DNA from 4 places in the Mesorhizobium sp. ORM8.1 genome. Region 4 is predicted to be linked to each of the others. Evidence: riboswitches for the same ligand, from Rfam matches in the RefSeq annotation. Region 4 holds a riboswitch; each other region holds the start of a gene.
What was found. A riboswitch is a leader RNA that binds a small molecule or an ion and turns the genes downstream of it on or off. The one in region 4 is predicted to bind cobalamin.

Region 1: linked by a shared signal. The riboswitch ahead of bluB (5,6-dimethylbenzimidazole synthase) and the one ahead of ACVDG8_RS32130 (DUF1636 family protein) in region 4 are both predicted to bind cobalamin.
Region 2: linked by a shared signal. The riboswitch ahead of ACVDG8_RS05085 (hypothetical protein) and the one ahead of ACVDG8_RS32130 (DUF1636 family protein) in region 4 are both predicted to bind cobalamin.
Region 3: linked by a shared signal. The riboswitch ahead of metE (5-methyltetrahydropteroyltriglutamate--homocysteine S-methyltransferase) and the one ahead of ACVDG8_RS32130 (DUF1636 family protein) in region 4 are both predicted to bind cobalamin.

The regions. Positions count from the first base shown of each region.
Region 1 covers NZ_CM132600.1:1,805,075-1,810,355, forward strand. The annotation lists gene dxs (1-deoxy-D-xylulose-5-phosphate synthase) at 1-360, opposite strand, end outside; gene ACVDG8_RS09505 (pirin family protein) at 631-1,551, opposite strand; gene ACVDG8_RS09510 (DUF2277 domain-containing protein) at 1,561-1,827, opposite strand; gene ACVDG8_RS09515 (exodeoxyribonuclease VII small subunit) at 1,871-2,122, opposite strand; gene ACVDG8_RS09520 (histone deacetylase family protein) at 2,126-3,052, opposite strand; cobalamin riboswitch at 3,168-3,345, shown strand; gene bluB (5,6-dimethylbenzimidazole synthase) at 3,472-4,116, shown strand; gene ACVDG8_RS09530 (hypothetical protein) at 4,117-5,100, opposite strand; gene ACVDG8_RS09535 (TetR/AcrR family transcriptional regulator) at 5,233-5,281, opposite strand, start outside.
Region 2 covers NZ_CM132600.1:980,296-985,576, forward strand. The annotation lists gene ACVDG8_RS05080 (hypothetical protein) at 1-520, shown strand, start outside; gene ACVDG8_RS05085 (hypothetical protein) at 664-963, opposite strand; cobalamin riboswitch at 1,071-1,278, opposite strand; gene ACVDG8_RS05090 (hypothetical protein) at 1,865-2,071, shown strand; gene ACVDG8_RS05095 (cupin domain-containing protein) at 2,083-2,982, opposite strand; gene ACVDG8_RS05100 (SDR family oxidoreductase) at 3,087-3,839, shown strand; gene chrA (chromate efflux transporter) at 3,916-5,281, opposite strand, start outside.
Region 3 covers NZ_CM132600.1:2,382,590-2,387,870, reverse strand. The annotation lists gene tdh (L-threonine 3-dehydrogenase) at 1-399, opposite strand, end outside; gene metE (5-methyltetrahydropteroyltriglutamate--homocysteine S-methyltransferase) at 1,059-3,404, opposite strand; cobalamin riboswitch at 3,521-3,720, opposite strand; gene ACVDG8_RS12235 (adenosine kinase) at 4,104-5,096, opposite strand; partial or broken gene metK (methionine adenosyltransferase) at 5,206-5,281, opposite strand, start outside.
Region 4 covers NZ_CM132600.1:6,445,420-6,450,700, reverse strand. The annotation lists gene ACVDG8_RS32145 (NuoB/complex I 20 kDa subunit family protein) at 1-156, opposite strand, end outside; gene ACVDG8_RS32140 (NADH-quinone oxidoreductase subunit A) at 147-512, opposite strand; gene ACVDG8_RS32135 (winged helix-turn-helix domain-containing protein) at 846-2,045, shown strand; cobalamin riboswitch at 2,075-2,280, shown strand; gene ACVDG8_RS32130 (DUF1636 family protein) at 2,320-2,748, shown strand; gene cobW (cobalamin biosynthesis protein CobW) at 2,751-3,803, shown strand; partial or broken gene ACVDG8_RS32120 (cobaltochelatase subunit CobN) at 3,826-5,281, shown strand, end outside.

The sequences.
Region 1 (5,281 bases), 2.8 Mb from region 4:
GGAATGCGCCGCGCCAAACGGATCGTATTCGCTCTCGGCGCGCCGCGTGAAGCCGGAGAGACCGCCTTCCTGGCGCAGCGTGCGGATGCGGTCGCGGCGGCCGGTCAGGATCTTGTGCGGATAGGCCTGGTGGCCGACGTCCCAGATCAGCCGGTCCTGCGGCGTGTTGAAGACGTAGTGCAGCGCGACCGTCAGTTCCACCACGCCGAGGCCGGCGCCGAGATGGCCGCCGGTCTGCGACACCGCGTCGATCAGCTCGGCGCGCAATTCGGCGGCGAGCTGCGGCAGCGCGCTTTCCTCAAGCGTTCGCAAGTCCGCCGGGATACGGACCTTGTCGAGCAGCGGCGTGTCTGGCTTCACTCGGGCGCGTCCTGCTGAAACGATCGAACACGGCGCTACCAGGAAATTGCGCCACAATCATGCGCGGGCATAGGCCGGCTATAGGCGAATGTAAATGCGCCTCAGTGACGCGTACTTATCGTCGCCTTAAGGCGTGTTGAGATTCAGGTCAGGCCGCGCCGAAAATGGTGGTTTCCGAGAACCGGAGCGGAGCGTACTTAAAGTACGCGAGCACCGGAAGCGCAGGAAACCGGCATTTGCAGGGCGGCATCACCTGAATATCGACACGCCTTAACCTTCGGGCAGCGGAATGAACTCCTCCTCATCGCCGGGAACGATATCGAAGCGGCCTGTCTTCCATTCCTGCTTGGCCTGCTCGATGCGTTCTTTCGAGGAGGAAACGAAATTCCACCAGATGTAGCGCTTGGAGCCCAGCGAGGCGCCGCCGAACAGCATGAAATGGGCGCCGCGCTCGGACGAAACGACGATCTCCTCGCCCGGCTTGAACACCAGAAGCCGCTCGGCCGGAAAACGGTCGCCGGCGATCGAAACCTCGCCTTCGAGCGTATAGATGGCGCGCTCCTCGGCATCGGCCGGGATCTTCACGCTGGCGCCTGCCGCCAGGCTGAGATCGGCGTAAAGCGTGTCCGAGGCGGTCGCGACCGGCGAGCGCAGGCCCGAGAATTCGCCGATCACGACGCGGCCGCTGACGCCCTCGGCGTCGACTTCCGGCAAGCGTATTGCAGAGGTGTTCTCGAACACCGGGGCGACTTCCTCTTTGCCGTCCGGGAGCGCCAGCCAGGTCTGCAGGCCGGACACCGACATCGGCGCACCGCGCAATTCCTCGGGCGTGCGCTCGGAATGGACGATGCCGCGCCCCGCGGTCATCAAATTCACGTCGCCGGGCTGGATCACCATTTCGGTGCCGAGCGAGTCGCGATGCCTGATCTTGCCGTCGAACAAATAAGTGACGGTGGAAAGCCCGATATGCGGATGCGGGCGCACATCGAGCGCATGGCCGGCGCGCAGGATGGCCGGACCCATGCGATCGAAGAAGATGAACGGCCCGACCAGACGACGCTTGGCTGTCGGCAGCGCGCGGCGCACCTCGAAGCCGCCAATGTCCTTGGCGTTGGGGATGACCATCAACTCGATCTGATCGCAGGCGAAGGCATCGCCGGGCTCAGGATCGTTTCCCGGAAAGAAGCTCATATCGACCCCTCAGGCGAAGCGCAGCGCCGACCTGGCTTTCGCCTTGGCCGCCTCTTCCTCGCGGTTGCGTGGTTCCTGGTTGGTCTCGAGCGAATCGAGCAGTTCGCGCGCAACGGCCGCGATCGCCTCGACGGCATGATGGAACGCGTGCTCGTTGCGCTTGGAGGGTTTCGTCGAACCGCTCAGCTTGCGCACGAACTGAAGTGCCGCGTCATGCACTTCGTCATTGGTCGCCGGCGGTTCGAAATTGGCCAGGGTCTTGATGTTGCGGCACATAGCTTGAACTCCTTACCTACTTTCTTTGCCCCACCGTTTTCAATTACTCTGCGTCGAGCGGCTCTGTTCCCACCGGCTTGCCGTCGCGCGACAGCCTGATCTTCTCGACCTTGTCCTCGGCGGCCTTCAGCAACCGGTCGCAATGGGCCTTCAGCGCCTCGCCGCGCTCATAGATCTTGATCGACTGGTCGAGCGGGACGTCGCCACGCTCCAGATCATCGACGATCTTCTCCAGCGCGTCGAGCGCCTGTTCGAAGCTCATCGCCTTGACGTCCTCATTGCCTTCGACAGCCATACTTTATCCCTTCATCAGCCGCCCGACATGGGCGGCGACTGAAAATGCCAGTCCTTGCAGATCGTAGCCGCCTTCCAGCAAGCTGACGAGCCGGTTGCCGCTGTGGCGGCCGGCGCGTTCCATCAACTGGCCGGTCGCCCAGTCGAAATCGTCCTCGGTCAGGTTGATCTCGGCCAGCGGGTCGCGATGGTGCGCATCGAAACCGGCGGAAATGATGATCAGATCCGGCGCAAAGGCGTCGATCGAGGGCAATACGCGCGACAGGAAAGCGTCGCGGAACAAATCGCTGCCGGTCTGCGGCGCCAGCGGCGCGTTGACGATGTTGCCGGCGCCGGTCTCGCTCCTGGCGCCGGTGCCCGGATAAAGCGGCATCTGATGCGTCGAGCAATAGAGCACCGACGGATCGTCCCAGAAGATGTCCTGCGTGCCGTTGCCGTGATGGACATCCCAGTCGATGATGGCGACGCGCTCGGCCTGGTGTTTCTTCTGTGCATAGCGTGCCGCAATGGCCGCCGTGTTGAACAGGCAAAAGCCCATTGCCGTGGCCTTTTCGGCATGGTGGCCGGGCGGACGGGCGGCAACGAAGACGTTTGCCGCGCGGCCCTCGAAGACATCGTCGACAGCCGCGTTGGCGGCGCCGATCGCCGTCACCACCGCCTGCCAGCTCTTCGGGCTGGCGCTGGTGTCGGCGTCGATCGAGGCGATGCCGCTCTCGGGGATCGCCGCGCGCACGCGCTCAACGAAATCCTCGGGATGGGCGTAGAGGATCGTCGCCTCGTCGCCTTCCGGCGCCTTGACGCGGTCGAGCGCCGAAAACGCCTCATCGTCCAGCACACGCTCGATGGCACGCAGACGGTCGGGACGCTCGGGGTGGCCGGGCGGCGTGATGTGTTCGAGAAAGATCGGATGGGTGTAGAGACGTGTGGCCATGGCCCCTAATCTAGGGACCTATGGCCGCGATGGCCATGTTTGAATGCCGAATGGCTGGGGACAATCGCGCCTTGCCGTGTCGCTGACGGCATTGGCGGGAGCCAAGCTTCGCGATAAGGTCGCATCGCTGCCTGGTGCCCGCGACGCGGGAGAATCGGGAACACGGTTTTATTCCGTGGCGTGCCCAACGCTGTGAGGGGGACCGCGCCGGCAAACGCCACTGTCGTTGACGGGAAGGCGCCGGACGCGGGTCGATCCCGAGCCAGAAGACCGGCCTGGCAGACATGGTCACCCGCTTGGTCAGGCGGGGGCTGCTTATCGCAGGGGAAAAGCGATGCAAGCACAGACGCCCGCCATCGGCGGCGATGACTTTGACCAATTGGCGCGCGACGCGGTCTACCGGGCGATGTTCACCCGGCGTGACGTGCGCAGCCATTTCGACCGACAACCTCGACGATGGCGTGCTGGCGCGGCTCATCACCGCCGCCCATCATGCGCCGTCGGTCGGCTATATGCAGCCGTGGAATTTCATCGTCATCCGCGATGCGACAAGACGGCGGCAGGTGCGCGACCTGTTTTTGGCCGCGCGCGAACAGGAACTGCCGGCCATCGAGGCCGAACGGCAGGCACTCTACCGGAAGCTGAAGCTCGAAGGCATTTGCGAGAGCGCGCTCAATCTGTGCATCACCTGCGACCGGCAGCGATCGAAGGACTCGCCGCTTGGGCGCTGGCACAATCCGGAGATGGACCTCTACAGCACCGTCTGCGCCGTGCAGAATTTCTGGCTGGCGGCTCGAGCGGAGGGTGTCGGGGTCGGCTGGGTCAGCATCATCGAAACGGAGGCGTTGAAGCGGCTTTTGTCGATCCCCGAACACGTCACGCCGATCGCTTATCTGTGCGTCGGCCGCGTCTCGGAATTCGCGCCGAAGCCGGATCTCGAAACGCATGGCTGGGGCAAGCGCCTGGCCTTGCCGGAACTGGTGATGAGCGAGACATTTCGCGGCGCCGGCGAGGCGTCGCTGAAATCGGCGATTGCAGGGCTTGGCAGCCCTTCAAAGAGCTGATCAAGCCGCCCGGGGCGTATCCCAGCGCGAGCCGCCGCCGAAGGCGCCGAGCGCCCTGTCGCGCAATTCCTTGAATTTCGAGGATGCCTCGGCCAGGTGGCGATCCCATTCCGGATTGGGGGTCTGGCCTTCGATGGCGTCGAAATAGACCTGCATCAGCGAAGCGATGGCAAACGGCTCGATGAAGGCCGCCTTGAAGGCCCAGGCAAAGACGATGGCCAGCACGAAGGCCCAGCCGGCCAGCTGTCCGGGCATGACCCAGAGGATCGCGGCGGCAGGCGCCAGCATCAACAGGAAGATGACGAAGGACACGCCCCACATGATCACCGCCAGCCAGACGGCGTTCTTGACCATGTGCTTGCCGTTCTGCGCGTAAAGCACGACGCCTTGCCGCGCTGTCTCGAAGGGCGAGTTCGAATTGATGCGGATGTTGTAGCCGAGGATGATCTCGTCGACATAGGTCAGCGACAGACGGATGATGGTGTTGACGAAGCTGACCAGGCCGCTGAGGCCCGGAATGGGCAGGAAGGCGGCGATGCCGCCGATCAGGCCGGTGATGGCGCGGATGGCGCCCTTGACCAGCTGGTCGACGACGAAAAGGATGTTGGCCTCGGCGAAACGCTGGGTGACCACTTCCTTGGCATAGGCGATCTGGCTCTGGCCGTCGGGAACGTCGTGGCCGTCGATCAGGTGGACCATGACGGCGATGTGGCCGGCCTTGAGCACATAAAGGATGTATTCGCGGATCCAGTAGACGGCGATCGAGACGATGCCGAAGCCGACAACGCCGCCCCACAGCGCAAACGACGCCGGGCCGTCGGGATCGGTGGAGATGTGGCCGACGCCGTAGCCGACGCTGGCGCCCGTGCCGGTCGCCATGATGTAGGCAATCGTGATGCCGAAATAGACGATCATGCGAAAGACGATGAACGGCCATGTCCGCATCATGATGGACACCGACTTGCCGATGCTGAAGTCCCACATGGCCCCGACTCTCCGCCTTAGAAGTGGCTGAAGACCATGCGCCCGCGCCTGGGAAAGTCAATTGCGCGACAGGTTTGCATCGCGCAAAACTGGTGCACAAGCCCGGCTCGTATCGTTATTCTGGTGCTATTGTCAGGTCTTCTTGAGTAAGCCTTCAAGCAATTGCTTAAATGCCGTTATC
Region 2 (5,281 bases), 1.9 Mb from region 4:
TCCTCCCGGCATCCAGATCCCCAGCCTGACCCATGGCCAGATGGCCGTGATCGCGCGTTATCGCAGCGATATCCTCGCGCTTGCCCAGCGCCAGACCGTGACCGACCCGACCTTCCGGCGGCTCTACAATCACGGCAATTTGCAATTCACCTATTGCCTGTGGGGCCTGATGCCGGGCAGCCTTGCCGACGAGCAAAGCCCGTTCAACGAGTGCAGCCACGCCTATCTCGCCACCGCCAAGGCGTTGCTCACCTACATGGCGACGATGCCCGCCGCCGCGCACGACGCCAAGGCGCTGATTTCCGACATCGACGCCGACATGGTGCGCGGCGGCGCCTCCTGGATCCTGTGCCAGTTCAGCGGCGAAAGCTTCAGCACCGGCGGGGTGGTCGAGCCGCGCTGGCGCGACATGGTCTTCCACATGCCGAGCCTTGCGGCGCTCGTCGCCGTGGTCGCAGCGCTCATCGCCGCCGGGTGGTCGATCTTCGGTTCGCCCTTCTCGCGCACACGCCCAATCTAGCGACAGCCCGCCTGCTCAGGGCCGGCTGATCTCGTCCAGATACCAGCCGATGTAACGCAGCTCTTGTGCTCCATCGGATGGAGGTGACGCCGCCATCATAATCGGCGAAGCGGCCCATCAACGGCGCCACCGCGTCGGGAATTTCAGAGCTTGCGGACGCGCATTGGCCAGGCGCTAGTGCCAGCGACGGCGGCCAGCAAGGTGCGCAGCCGCTGCAGGTCGGGATGCAGAGAGCCGCAGTGGTCGATCAGCGCGATCTTCTTCAGCGCCGCCGCTTCCAGATCGGCGTCATGCGGCACCGACAGCAGCCAGTCGGCGAAGACTTCTTCCGGCGGCGGCAGCGGCGAGACGGCGCGCATCGTCGTCGCGTTGGCCCGGCGCATCCTGCGAGGACGTTCCGGCCTGCCCGGCGCAAGCCCGGGTATTTTGCTGTGCGAATCCATGTTCGTCCTTCTTTGCAAGGACTGAACCTAGTGGTGATGGAGGAAAGTCACGGGCGGCGCTAAGGCCGATCCGTATCTGCCTCTTGACCGCCCACCGCGATCAGTCGAGTTCAACGATGTTCGAGGCTGGTTTCCGGGCTTCGAAGCTGTCCCTTGCGGGACCTGTTCCGACACCTTCCAGGCTTGTCACCAGTGGCTTTTCGTCGGAACGCAAGCTTCGCTACCGTTGCGGGGGCAGCGCCGGAATCTCACCGGCTTCCCAATTATCCCTCAGACCGACTCAGACCGAAGGGCACCTTGAACGCCGCGATCTAACCATCCGCCCACGGCAGGCGTCCACACGAAAGCGACGCTGGCAAAGCGCAAGGACGACAATCGGCCCAGCGACGATCCGTGCCAGCCCATGCGCTGCCTAGCGGACTGCCACCGGCTGGCGTAAGGATCGGGAAATCGCCCGGCCTCCGGATTCGCAACGGCCAACATGCTCCTCCCCGAAGCCCTCACCGTCACCGCCGCCTGCTGCAGCGCGCTGAGCTCCATGTTCCTCAGCGAGCTCAAGGGCCGCGTTCCCCCCCTGGGCATGCCGATGGCAAGCACGATGCCGCAAAGCACCAGGAGAACGCCCAGCGCCTGCCAGAGATTGATCGTTTCGCCGGCAATGTCGGCATCATCTCGACGCTGTCCTCGGTGACGCCGATCATCATCCTGCCGCTGGTGTGGCTGCGCAGCGGGCAAAGGCCGACGAACGCCGCCTGGGCCGGCGCGCTTCTGGCAATCGTCGGCACGGCGCTGATCAGCTTGAGATAAGATTGCGACCACTCGACTCGCGGCGGCGGTTTGGCTAAGCAGCATTGGTTCAAACAAGGCATGGCGCTGTTGCCGCGCGCAATCCATGATAACCGTGAAGAAGATGTTTCGGGACGAAGACCTGTACTTCGTCTTCGTCGACAATGAATGTCCCGCGTTTTTCTACCTCCTCAAATCGACCGGCGACAAGCAGGTCTGGGCCGTGAGTGGCCAACACAAGCCGCTCGCCGCCAATGTTGACGACTTCGCCAGCTATGATGACGCCTTGCGATTCATCATGGCCCATATCCCGGTACAGTAAGTAGCAGGCCTCTAATGCGCCGCCCTGGCATAGCGCCCGGGCGGCTGGCCGACATGGCGGCTGAAAGCGGTGCTGAAGGTGCTGGCCGAGCCATAGCCGACACGCTCGGCGACTTCGGCGATGTCGGCCTTCTGGCGGCGCAGCATGTCCTTGGCCAGCGCCATGCGCCAGGCCAAGAGATACTCCATCGGCGGCATGCCGACGCTGCGCAGGAAACGGTCGAAGAAGGCGGAGCGGGATAGTGCCGCCTCCTTCGCCAGTTCGACGATCGTCCAGGGCCGCGCCGGATCGGCATGCATCTGGCGGATCGCCTCCGCTAGCCGTACGTCGCCGAGGCCGCGCAGCAGGCCGGTGGGCGCGTCCGGCGTCTGCGTCTGGCGCAGCGATTCGACCAGCAGGATCTCGATCAGTCGGGTCAGCACCAGATCGCGCCCCGAATGCCGTCCGGCCGCTTCCTCGATCAAAAGCCTGACCAGCACCGACAGCCGCTCGACGCCACGGACATGGATCTGTCCAGGCAGCAGCGAGACCAGCAGGCCGGCATCCTCGCTGTCGAAGAGGAAATAGCCGCCCAGCATGCGCAAATCGGGCGGGCCGTCCTGCCGACCGTGCCGCACCTCGCCCTCGGTCGTCGCGGCAAGGTCGGAGTCGACGAAGGTCGGGACGACAGGTTCGAAGCCCGTCATGGTGAAGCCCGGCGTGGTCGGCAGCAGGACGAAATCTCCGGCTTCCAGCGTCAAGGGCGGTTGCCCGTCCATCGCAAGGCGGCAGGCTCCCTCGACGACGATGGCAAAGCTCGGATGGCCGAAATCGGCATAGCGCACGCCCCAGCGTCCCGCGCCGCTGATGCCCTTGGTGAAAACCGCGCGGGGCCTCAGCAAGCCAATGACTTCTGACAGAGGGTCAACCATTTCAGGACTTTCGAAAACAAAATATGGACTGTCAATTATAGATAGTCCTGCCTCCTGAGCGTACCTTGGTGCGATAAACCACCGAACAACAAGGAAACCATCCCATGCAAACCATCCTGATCACAGGCGCCTCCTCGGGCTATGGCCTGGAGACCGCCCGCCATTTCCTCGCCAAGGGCTGGAATGTCATCGCCACCATGCGCACGCCGCGCGAAGACATCCTGCCGCGCTCATCGTCGCTGCGCATCCTGCCGCTCGACGTGACCGACGAGAACAGCATTGCGGCGGCAATCGCGGCCGCTGGGCCGATCGACGCGCTGGTCAACAATGCCGGCGTCGGTATCGCCGGCGCCTTCGAGGCGACGTTGATGGCACATATCCGCAAGGTCTTCGAGACCAACACGTTTGGCGTCATGGCGATGTGCCAAGCTGTGATCCCGCAGATGCGCGAGCGCCGCTCCGGCGTCATCGTCAACGTGACGTCGAGCGCCACCTTCGCGCCCTTCCCGCTGGCGGCGCCCTACACCGCGAGCAAGCAGGCGATCGAAGGTTTTACCGGCTCGCTGGCGCTGGAACTCGCTCCCTTTGGCGTGCGCGCCAAACTGGTCGAGCCTGGCTACGGCCCGACGACGAGGTTCTCGCAAAACACCGAAGTCCGCGTCCAGGACCTGATCCCGCAGGCCTATGCCGATTTCGCCAAGTCGATCTTCGGCGACCTCGACAAGCCGGCCATGGCTGTGCAGCTGACCACCAGGGAAATCGACGTCGCCGAAGGCGTGTGGCACGCCGTCAACGACACCACCGGCACGCTGCGCTTTCCGGCAGGCGCCGATGCGGTAGCGCTGGCGGCGGCTTAGGATTTATCATCGCCGTGGACAACAGCCGAGCCACCAGCGCCAATGCCGATATTGGAGGCTCGGGGCGTTTCCCGACCTATGCGTGGATAGCCATGAGCACCAATCCGGCCAGCGCCGACCCGGCCAAGGTCGGCAACATGCCGATTTTCAATCTGAAAACGGCGATCATTGCGGCTGCGGACAATAGTGCGGCCCGCCAGTCGAGCGAGGACAATACCGGTACGTTCATTCCCCAACCGATGTTGCGCACCTCATGAAAGATCACGTGGAGCGCAAACCATAGTGCCAGATTCAGCACAACGCCGACGACCGCCGCCGTGATGGCCGTGAGGGCGGCCGACAGAGCCTTGTTCCCACGCAGGGCTTCGATGTAGGGGGCACCGAGGAATATCCAGAAAAAGCACGGCGTGAACGTCACCCATAGGGTCAGCAGGGCGCCCAGTGTGCCGGCCAGCAGCGGATCAAGCACGCCATGTGCGCGAAAGGCGGCGATGAAGCCGACGAATTGCAGCACCAGGATCAATGGTCCCGGCGTGGTTTCGGCGAGGCCGAGCCCATCGACCATCTCGCCGGGAGCCAGCCAGGCGAAAGATTGCACAGCCGCTTGCGCGACATAGGCGAGAACGGCATAGGCGCCGCCAAAGGTGACGACCGCCATCAGACTGAAAAAGCCGCCGATATGCGTCCAGACACTCGTCGAGCCTGTAGCCAGCCCTATCAGCAGCACCGGGCCGAGCCAGATCGGCAGCCACAGAGCGATCGTGCGCGGCGCGTGCCATTTTTTCGGTCTTGTATGGGCCAGCTCGCCACGCTCGAACATCAGGTCGACCGTGCCTTTGAAATCGGCAGCGCTGCCCTTGCGGTGACCGGCGCCGGAAAACAGCGCCGGCGCCACGCGGTTGCCCACCCAGCCCGCAATGCCGGCGACGAGCACAATCAGGGGAAACGGCACGTTGAGAACGTAGATGGCCAGGAAAGCGATGGCGGCGATCGCCACCATCGCCTGATTTTTGAGAGCCCGCCGGCCGATGCGGATCACCGCCTCGACCACGATTGCAAGCACCGCGGCCTTGACGCCGAAAAACAGCGCCTCCACCGCCGGAACGCCGCCGTAAAGTGCATAGAAGGTGCTGAGTATCAGCATGACGATCGCGCCAGGCACGACGAACAGAACGCCGGCGACGAGGCCGCCGGCGGTCTTGTGGAGCAGCCAGCCGATGTAGATGGCGAGTTGCTGCGCTTCGGGACCGGGCAGCAGCATGCAATAGTTGAGGGCATGCAGGAATCGCTGCTCGCCGATCCAGCGCCGCTCCTCGACCAGTTCCTTGTGCATGAGCGCGATTTGTCCGGCCGGTCCGCCAAAGCTCAGCAGACCGATTTTGGCCCAGAGCCGCGCCGCCTCCTTGAATGTCGGTGGTGGCGGGGGAGCGATCGTCGTGTCG
Region 3 (5,281 bases), 3.3 Mb from region 4:
CTGCGGGATCGCCAGATACTCGCCGAAGGCGCCTGGACGGTTGACGCCGACGCCGAGCGTGTTGCGGCACAGATGGCCCCTGCCCGCACGGCAATTGCGGCAATGGCCGCAGACGATGTGGCCTTCGCCCGACACCCGCTGGCCGACTTTGTATTCGGTGACCGCCGCGCCGAAATCGGCAATGGTGCCGACGAACTCATGGCCGGTGACCATCGGCACCGGCACGGTCTTCTGCGCCCACTGGTCCCAATTGTAGATGTGCACGTCAGTGCCGCAGATCGCGGTCTTCCTGATCTTGATCAGCACATCGTTAGGGCCGATCTCCGGCACCGGCACTTCTTCCATCCAGATGCCCGGCTCGGCCTTGGCCTTCACCAGTGCCTTCATCATGTTCGACATCAGATGCTCCTTACACCTTGGTTTGATTCCACTCCTCGCCTCTCCTCCGGTAGCTCGCACAACGGAAAGGCGGCTGGGAGAGCACAGCTGAGATCTTTGGACCGATCGTGATGTTGGCGGCTGGTGTCGAAGCAACACTCTACCGCGAGTCGTGCGCGTGAAAACCCAGTTCGAACCCCAGCGGAAGCGAAGCAAGCGCCACGCCAGATGCAGCGAAGTTTCAACTCATGGGACGAATAAAGGGTCGCAGCTTCGGCTCGGGGCCATGGCTATGTTGTCGATTGTCAGCAACATGCCACGCAGTCAATCGACACGATGCTCTCGATGGTCGATCTCACCGCGATATCTCAATAGTGCGGACGCACAGGCGGCATCCGCAAACGTGTGCCCCTCGGTGAAGGGTCTGTTGACCGCTGGCTGTGTCAGAACCAGAAGCTCATGGACGAAGCCGCCTTGTCGACCTCGTGATCTAGATCATCCGTCCTCTGACCAGAAGCGGCTTCCCAGATCCTGCCCTGCGGGCTCAGTCGTCCAGCGGGGCCTTCGGCTAGACGACGAGGGCGGGGCCCCACTCGTGCCTACCGACTTGCGCGCGACTTTTCGATGGCGTCCTTTCTGCCTCAAATTATCCGCGAAGCCAGCTGGTCACATGTTTGCCGTCACAGGGACCCAGCGGCCTGCGTCTGGACATTCTCCCGCAGCGCGCGTGCTGCAGCGACCATGTTGATGAGGGCAGGGCGGACCTCCTCCCATTTCCTTGTTTTGAGACCACAGTCTGGATTGACCCATAGTTGGCTGTCCGACAGTCGCTCGCGGGCAAGTTGGGCAAGGTGCAAAATCTCGCCGATTTCCGGGACACTTGGTGAGTGAATATCGTAGACCCCGGGGCCGATTTCGTTCGGATATTTGGACTTGGTGAAGGCGTCTAGCAGTTCCATTTTGGAGCGCGACGTCTCGATCGAAATTACGTCCGCGTCCAGTTCAGCGATGGAATCGATGATCTCATTGAACTCCGAATAGCACATGTGCGTGTGAAGTTGGGTCGCGTCCTCTACACCCGTCGAAGCGATCCGGAAGCATTCGACAGCCCAGCCGAGATAATGTTTCCAATCCGACTTCCGCAGGGGCAAGCCTTCGCGAAAGGCGGCCTCATCGATCTGGATCACCCTTGCGCCAGCTCTTTCCAGGTCGGCCACTTCATCGCGGATGGCGAGCGCGATCTGGCAGCAGGCCTCGGCGCGGGGTACGTCGTCGCGAACAAAAGACCAGTTGAGGATCGTCACTGGGCCGGTGAGCATGCCCTTCACCGGCTTTTTCGTCAGCGACTGGGCAAATTGCCACCAGGAAACCGTCATCGGATTGGGCCGTGATACGTCGCCGAAGATGATGGGAGGGCGCACAAGCCGGGAGCCGTAACTTTGCACCCAGCCATGCTGGGTGAAGGCGAGGCCGGACAGCTGCTCCCCGAAATGCTGCACCATGTCGTTTCGTTCGAACTCGCCGTGCACCAGCACGTCCAACCCGATCTCCTCCTGCCAACGGACCGCCGCCTCCGTCTCCTTCTTCAGGAAGGCCTGGTAGTCGATATAGCTCAGTCGGCCCTTGGCATGTGCGGAGCGCGCCCTGCGCACCTCGGGCGTCTGCGGGAAGGACCCGATGGTCGTCGTGGGGAACGGCGGCAGCCCGAGCGTGTCAGCCTGGACTCTCGAGCGCTTGGCAAATGCGCTCTTTCGTTGCTTCATGGCGCCGTCAATGCTGCTTACGCGCCCGTGGACGAGCGGATCATGGACCTTTCCCGACATTGCGCGCGCAGCGGCCGCCTCTTCAGAAGCCTTCAGCGCGCCCGCTACGGCCTCTCTGCCTTCGGACAAGGCTTGGGCCAGTACGAGCAGCTCTTCGGTCTTCTGGGCGGCGAATGCCAGCCACGAACCGACGTCCACGTCGAGCGCGGTCTCCATCCGAAGGTCGATCGGCACATGAAGCATCGAGCACGAAGGCGCAATCTCGACGCGGTCCAGCGGCCAGCCGGCAACGATCGGCTTGATGCGGTCGAGAATGGCAGTCAGGTTCGCGCGCCAGACATTGCGGCCGTCGATCAAGCCAAGTGAGAGCACCAGATCCTTCGGTGCGAGCCGACCAACCGTATCCAACTGCTCGGGAGCGCGCACGAGGTCGAGATGTAGGCCCGCCAGGCGCAGTGAAAGCGCGGTATCGAGATTGTCTCCCAGCGGCCCGAAATAGGTGGCCAGCATAATTTTCAACTCGGGCGCGGCTTTCGACAGCTGCCCGTAGGTGAATTCGAAGGCAGCTCGTTCGTTCGGGTTAAGGTCGAGCACAAGCGCCGGCTCATCAATCTGCACCCAGTCGGCCCCCGAGAGCTCCAGCCTGCGCAGGAGTTGCTCGTAGACGGGCAGCAGCCGCGGTAGGAGCGCTATGGGATTGAAACCGTGGTCGGGAGACTTCGCCAGGTTGAGGAAGGTGACCGGTCCAAGGATAACCGGGCGTGTATGGATGCCGAGCCCTTTTGCCTCCAGAAAGTGATCGACTGGTTTCGTCGACGAGAGGGCGAATGTTTGATCCTCGCCCAGCTCCGGCACGATGTAGTGGTAGTTCGTGTCGAACCATTTGGTCATTTCCATCGCGGTTACGCGCTGCCCCTGAACCGCACGCTCGTGACTGGCGTGTCCGCAACCCGCGGCATCGCCTTGCGTCCCGCGCGCCATCGCGAAGTAGATGTCGAGCGGGACCTCGCCGCCCGTCCAGCCGTAACGAGCTGGCACGGCGCCGAGCATTGCTGCGGTGTCGAGCACATGGTCATACAGTGAGAAATCGTTCGACGGGATTTTCGACACGCCGCGGTCGTGCTGCTCGCTCCAACTGGCTGCACGGAGCGCCTTTGCCGTCGCCAGAAGGTTGTCAGCAGACGATTTTCCGGACCAGTAGCTTTCAAGCGCGAATTTCAGTTCTCGCCGGCGACCGATACGCGGCACGCCAAGCGTTGCTATGGGAACTTGTTGGGAGACATTCATTCCATACCCCGATGGTTGGGGGCGGGGACAAGGGAGGCGCTAGCAGGCCGGCATCAACGCCGAGCTACCGCGGCCACCAGACACCCCGCCCATGGACGTTGTTCACCGTGGCAGGTCTCCTGGCTCGCGGGTCACAGCCTCTGCCCCGTCTTCCCGGGGCAGTTCGCCCCAGTGACATTGTTGGGTTGGCTCGCCGCTTACAGTTGCGGGGGCAGCGCCGGCATTGCACCGGCTTCCCTCTTAGCTCCGCTACGGCAACGCCTTGCGGAGAACCACGACATGCAGACAATCGCAGCAGGTCGCTCTGCTGTCAATGTCGCATAAAGAAATGTTTATGTGTTTATGTGAAATCGTCGTTTACGGCGTGTTCTCAAGTCGCAGGTCGCGGTAGAGCTGAGCCATTTGCGCCGTGCGCCGGTGGTGCCTCGCTGCTCGGGCAATCTGCCGGTCACACGATCCCGGCTTAAACGAGTTTCGCCAAAACTGGGCGTGCTGGCCAGCATGATCGGCCGGCAGTACCGGCCCGAGGTGCGACAACGTTCCTGAGCCTGCAAAATTGAAATTTGGAGAAAACCGCCATCCTTCACGGACGGGCACGCGACATTTCGATTTAGACGCGCTTGTCTTAACAGCCCTGCAGCAAGTGCGGTGGGCAGCACCTTGTCGAAATGCCGCCTACAACAACCCGGCTTGCTCGGCCTCGCGGCGCAGATTCTGTCTTGGCCTCGGGCCGATCTGCTGGATCACCAGTCCGGCCGCCAGCGAGCCAAGGTCACCGCAGGTCTTGAGGTCGCGACCTTGCGTGTAGCCATGCAGGAAGCCGGCGGCGTAGAGATCGCCGGCGCCGGTCGTGTCGACCAGCTCCTTGATGGCGGTAGCCTGGATGACCACGGTCTCGTCGCCGCGCACGATGACCGAGCCTTTTTCAGACCGCGTGACGGCGGCGATCTTGCAGTCCTTGCAGATCTGCGCCAGCGCCTCGTCGAAGGACGATGTCTGGTAGAGCGACTTGATCTCGTGGCTGTTGGCAAAGACGATGTCGACCGTCCCCGAGCGCATCAGGTCGAGGAATTCGCCCCGGTAGCGGTCGACGCAGAACGAATCCGACAGCGTCATCGACACTTCGCGGCCTGCCGCGTGCGCCAGTTTCGCCGTCTGCCGGATCGCTTCCTTGGCTCGCGGCGGATCCCAGAGATAACCTTCGAAATAGGTGACCCTGGCGCCCGACGCCTTGTCGGCCTCGACGTCCTCCGGGCCGAGCTCGACGCAGGCGCCGAGATAGGTGTTCATCGAGCGCTCGCCGTCGGGTGTGACGAAGATCATCGAGCGGGCCGTCGGCGGCTCGCACTTGAGCGGTTTGGTGTCGAAGGCGACGCCCTGGGCATGGATGTCGTGCGCATAGATCTCGCCCAGCGCATCGTTGGAGACCTTGCCGAAGAAGGCGGCGCGGCCGCCGAAGGAGGCAACGCCGGCCGCCGTGTTGCCGGCGCTGCCGCCGGAGGCCTCGATCGCCGGGCCCATGCGGCTGTAGAGCAGTTCGGCGCGTTGTGTGTGGATGAGGTTCATCGCGCCCTTGATGATGCCGTTGGTCTCGAGGAATGCCTCGTCGCACTGGGCGATGATGTCGACAATGGCATTGCCGATGCAAAGCACGTCATATTTCGACATCAGTGTCTCCGCCAAAAACCCGAGCCGGCTTCTTGCCATGCAGGCCCGGGGTGTTTCTTCCGAGTGTGGAATGGGTCGTCCTATGCCGAAAGCATCCAATACCGACGCATCAAGCAGCTGCCGGTCCTGCCTCACGCGACAGGTCGTCAGCTCTGTCCGTCTTTTCCCAGGTGAACTCCGGCTCT
Region 4 (5,281 bases):
TTCGGTCGAGGTGACAAGGAAACCCTTGTCGGCCAGCTCGTTGTTGATTTCGAGGAAGAAGGGATCGTCCTCCCCCACCGGCCGACCGGTGTTGGGGTCGATGATACCCTTGGGCTTCGGCGCGACGAGGGTGCCTGAACTATCGTTCAATCCCATTCCAGCGCTCCTTTTTTCCATTCATAGGCAAAGCCGATGGTCAGCACCGCCAAAAACACCATCATCGACCAGAAACCGAGCATGCCGATTTTCGAGAAGGAGACGGCCCACGGAAACAGGAAGGCCACTTCCAGGTCGAAGATGATGAACAGGATCGACACCAGGTAGAAACGGATGTCGAATTTCATGCGGGCATCGTCGAACGAATTAAACCCGCATTCATAGGCGGAAAGCTTTTCCGGATCGGGATTGCGGTAGGCCACCAGGAACGGCGCCACCAGCAGCGCCAGGCCGACGACCAGCGCCACGGCGATGAACAGGACGATCGGCAGGTACGAACTCAGGAGTGCGCTCATGCGGCGGCTTTCCTCGGCGGGCCAGTTCACTTTGATTACAGCAACGAACTCTAATGCGGAAGCGTGACAGTTTAACCGCTGAACCGTTTTAAGAGGCCCATGCTGCAACGCGGCGAGGGTTAGCGCAGCGGTTTCAGCGAAGCAAGTCAAACCTTGTTCAAATTACCGCCCTGGACGCCATATCGGAGGAAACTGGTCCGATCCCATCCGGTTTGATTTCCTTCGCTTTTTACTCCACTTTTGTCTCCTGACACATCTCCCGCCATTTGCCTGCTAGCATCACCGGAATCACCGGCTAAAAATCCGGCAAACGATCAGGGCAAGGGCGCCTGGATGAAGGACAAGATTTCGCTTCGTATGGCCCGGCGCATCGCGCTCGGCGCGCAAGGTTTCACCGACCCGCGGCCTTCCGGCGCACCCGACCGGCGCCACCTCGCCCGCGTTCTCTCCCGCACCGGCCTGCTGCAGATCGATTCCGTCAGCGCCGTGGTGCGGGCGCACTATATGCCGCTCTATTCGCGCCTTGGCCCCTACCCGCTCGCGCTGCTCGACAACGCCGCCGTCACCCGCAAGCGCACCGTGTTCGAATACTGGGCGCATGAAGCCTCCTTCCTGCCGGTCGAGACCTGGCCGCTGATGCGCTGGCGCATGCAGCGCGCCGAGCAAGGCGACGAAATGTATCTCGGCCTCGCCAAATGGGGGCGTGAACGCAAAGAGTTGATCGACGAGATCTATGGGCAAGTCGCCGAACGCGGCCCGATCGCCGCCTCCGACATAGAAGGCCACAAAGGCAATGGCGGCTGGTGGGGCTGGAGCGAGGCCAAGCACGCCTTCGAATGGCTGTTCTGGGTCGGTCGCATCACCACCGCCTACCGGCGCGGCTTCGAGCGCTACTACGATCTGCCGGAGCGTGTGCTGCCGCAGGCCGTGCTCGACCTGCCTGTCCCTTCCGTCGAGGACGCGCATCGCGAATTGCTGCGCATTTCCGCCCGCGCCCACGGCATCGCCACCTATGGCAACTTGCGCGACTATTTCCGTCTGGCGCCCGGCGACACCAAGGACCGCATCGAGGAACTGGTCGAAATGGGCGAGTTGCTGCCGGTGAGCGTCGAAGGCTGGGACAGGACCGCCTATCTGCACAAGGATGCCCGTTTTCCCCGCCGGATCGAGGCGCGTGCCTTGCTCGCGCCGTTCGACCCGGTTGTCTTCGAACGCACGCGCACCGAAAAACTCTTCAATTTCCGCTACCGCATCGAAATCTACACGCCGGCCGAAAAGCGCCAATACGGCTATTACGTGTTGCCCTTCCTGCTCGGCGACCGGATCGTCGCCCGCGTCGACCTCCGCGCCGACCGTCCGGCAGGCGTGCTGCGCGTCCATGCCGCCTATGCCGAGCCCGACGCGCCGCCGGAGACAGCCGCTCAGCTCTTCGAGGAATTGAAGCAGATGCAGGCCTGGCTCGGCCTGGAAAGCATCGAGGTGACGCCGGCCGGCGATTTGGGACCGGCGCTGGCCGACATCGCAGTGTCGTAGCCACGCGTTGACACCGCTGCCTCCAAAAGCCTAAATCCGCTTCAGACGGTCCCCTGCCCGCAACGGCAAGGGCCAAGAGGGAATGCGGTGCGGGCGAGAAAAACCCAAATCCGCGGCTGTCCCGCAACTGTAAGCGACGAGCCAAAGCCGAAAACCACTGGGATGTTCCCGGGAAGGCGGCTACTCAAGGCGACGACTCGCGAGCCAGGAGACCTGCCGTCTGAGAGAAAGAATCCGATCGCCCGGCGGGTTTCCGGGTAAGGAGCCCGGCTTTTTGGACCACAACGGCAGTTTTTCGGCTGGCACAGCGGACAATTCGTCCGACGACGGCGACGCTTTGGCCGGCGTGACCGTCATCGTCTGCGCTTCCTGCCGCGATGAGGCCGGCTCCGATGGCCACCCGCGCGCCGGCGAGTTGCTTGCCGAGGACACCCGCCGCGCCGCCTGCGATGACAAGATCCGCGTCCGCACCGTCGAATGCCTCGGCAATTGCAAGCGCCGGCTGAGCGCCGCGATCCTGCGCGACGGCTGCTGGAGTTATGTTTTCGGCGACCTGACCACGACCAGTGGCGCCGACCTCGTTGCCGGCGCAAAGCTCTTCGCCACGTCGGCCGACGGTCTCATCCCGTGGCGCGGCCGCCCCGATTGCCTCAAGCGCGGCCTCGTTGCCCGCATCCCTCCCCTCGACATGCTGAAGGACTGACCATGAGCGCTCCAAATACGGCCGGCAACCTCTCCCGTGTTCCCTGCACCGTCGTCACAGGCTTCCTCGGCGCCGGCAAGACGACGCTGGTCCGCCACCTGCTGGAGAATGCCGGCGGCAAGCGCATCGCCATCATCGTCAACGAGTTCGGCGACATCGGCATCGACGGCGAAATCCTGAAAGGCTGCGGCATCGACACCTGCCCGGAGGAAAACATCGTCGAACTGGCCAATGGCTGCATCTGCTGCACCGTCGCCGATGATTTCGTGCCGGCGCTCGACCAGATTCTTGCGCTGACGCCGAAGGTCGACCACATCCTGATCGAGACTTCGGGCCTCGCTCTGCCAAAGCCGCTGGTCCAGGCTTTCCAATGGCCGACGGTGAAGAGCCGGGTGACCGTGGACGGCGTCATTGCCGTGGTCGACGGCCCGGCGCTCGCCGAAGGCCGCATCGCCAACGACATGGACGCTTTGCAGGCGCAGCGCGCCCAGGATGACAGCCTCGACCACGACGACCCGGTCGAGGAAGTGTTCGAGGACCAGATCGCCTGTGCCGACCTGATCATCCTGTCGAAGAACGACCTGATGGACGCCGCCGGCTCGGCCCGCGCCAACGCCATCATCGGCGAACACTCGGCCCGCGCGGTCAAAATCGTGCCGACCTCGCATGGCAAGGTCGATCCCTCGGTGCTGCTCGGCCTCGGCCTCGCCGTCGAGGACGACATCGAGAACCGCAAGTCCCATCACGACGGCGCCTTCGACCACGAGCATGACGACTTCGACACGTTCATTGTCGACATTCCCTCGATCGCCAATCCGGACGAGCTGGCAAAGCGCGTCGCCACCGCCGCCGAAAAGGAAAACGTGCTGCGCGTGAAGGGTTTCGTCGAAGTCGGCGGCAAGCCGATGCGGCTTCTGCTGCAGGCCGTCGGCCCGCGCGTCAACCACTACTATGACCGCGCCTGGACGGCCGAGGACGATCGGCGTTCGCGTCTCGTCGTCATCGGCCTCAAGGGGCTGAACCGCCCGGCGATCGAGGCTATACTCGCCGGCTGACGCCAACCGACCTAGGGGCGAAATGCATATTCTGACCACCAGTTCCACCTCGCTCGACGATCTCGCCGAGCCGGTCGATCTGCGGCAGACGCCGGCGGATGTGGTGGCGCTGTCCTTCACCGACAGCGACCTTGCCGGCCTGGCGGTGGCATGGAAAGCCGATGCCGCCCGCCTGCCCTCGATGCGGCTCGCCGCGCTACGTGATCTGCGCCATCCAATGTCGGTGGACCTCTGGATCGACAGCGTCGCCCGCCATGCCAAGGTCATCCTTGTCCGCATCCTCGGCGGCTACGACTGGTGGCGCTACGGCTGCGACCAGCTCGCGGCGGTGGCGCGCGAACGCGGCATCAAGCTGGCGCTGCTGCCCGGTGAAAGCCACGATGAGGACCAAAGGCTTATCGAGGCCTCGACGCTGCCGCGCGCCGAGCTGGACGCCCTGCTCGGCTATTTCCGCGAAGGCGGCCCGGCCAATATGACCGCGTTGATGCAGCGGCTGACGTGGCTGGCCGGATCGGATGCGGCGGTGGCCGAGCCGGTGAACGTACCGAAAGCTGGCTACTACGAGCCGGGCTGCGGTGTCGTCCCCCTCCCCTTGAGGGGAGGGTCCGGCCGCAGGCCGAGAGTGGGGTCCTCTCCGAGGCGCGCCTGCTTAAAGAAGCGCCGAGCCCGGTCGCTCCGACCCCACCCGGCCCTGCGGGCCACCCTCCCCTCGAGGGGAGGGAAAGGTCATCCCCATCCTCTTCTATCGCTCGATGCTGCTCGCCGCGGACGTCGCGCCGATCGACGCTCTCGTTGACACCTTGCGCTCTCAAGGCCTGGCCCCAGTCCCGATCTTCGTCTCCAGCCTGAAAGACCCGACGTCGCTTGCCTTCGTCGAGGACGCCATCGCATCCCTGAGCCCGGCCGCGATCATCACCGCGACCGCCTTTGCCTCCGGCGCGGAGCCCGGCGTCGAAACCCTGTTCGACCGCGCCGGCGTGCCGGTGTTCCAGGTCATCGTTGCCACGACAAAGCGCGAGGTGTGGGAGAAGAACCAGCGCGGCCTGGCGCCGGCCGATCTTGCCATGCATGTCGTGCTGCCCGAGCTCGACGGCCGCATCCTCGCCGGTGCGATCTCCTTCAAGGGCGAGATCGAGACCGATCCGGCGCTGGCCTTCCGCGCCTTCGCCAACCGCCCGGAAGCCGATCGCGTGGCGCAGGTCGCCAGGCGCATCGCGGCGTTCATCCGACTGCAAAAGACGGAGCGGGCAAAGCGCAAGCTGGCGATCCTGATCCCCGATTATCCGAGCGCACCCGGGAGGACCGGTTATGCCGTTGGCCTCGATGTGCCGTCCAGCGTGCTGGCGATGCTGCATGACCTGAAGCAACAGGGCTATGCGGTCGATGGGATTCCGCAATCGCCGCGGAAGTTGTTGGATGCGTTGGAGCGGAGTAGCGACGGGTTGGGGCTGGAGGAGTATCTCGATTTCTCCAAGGCC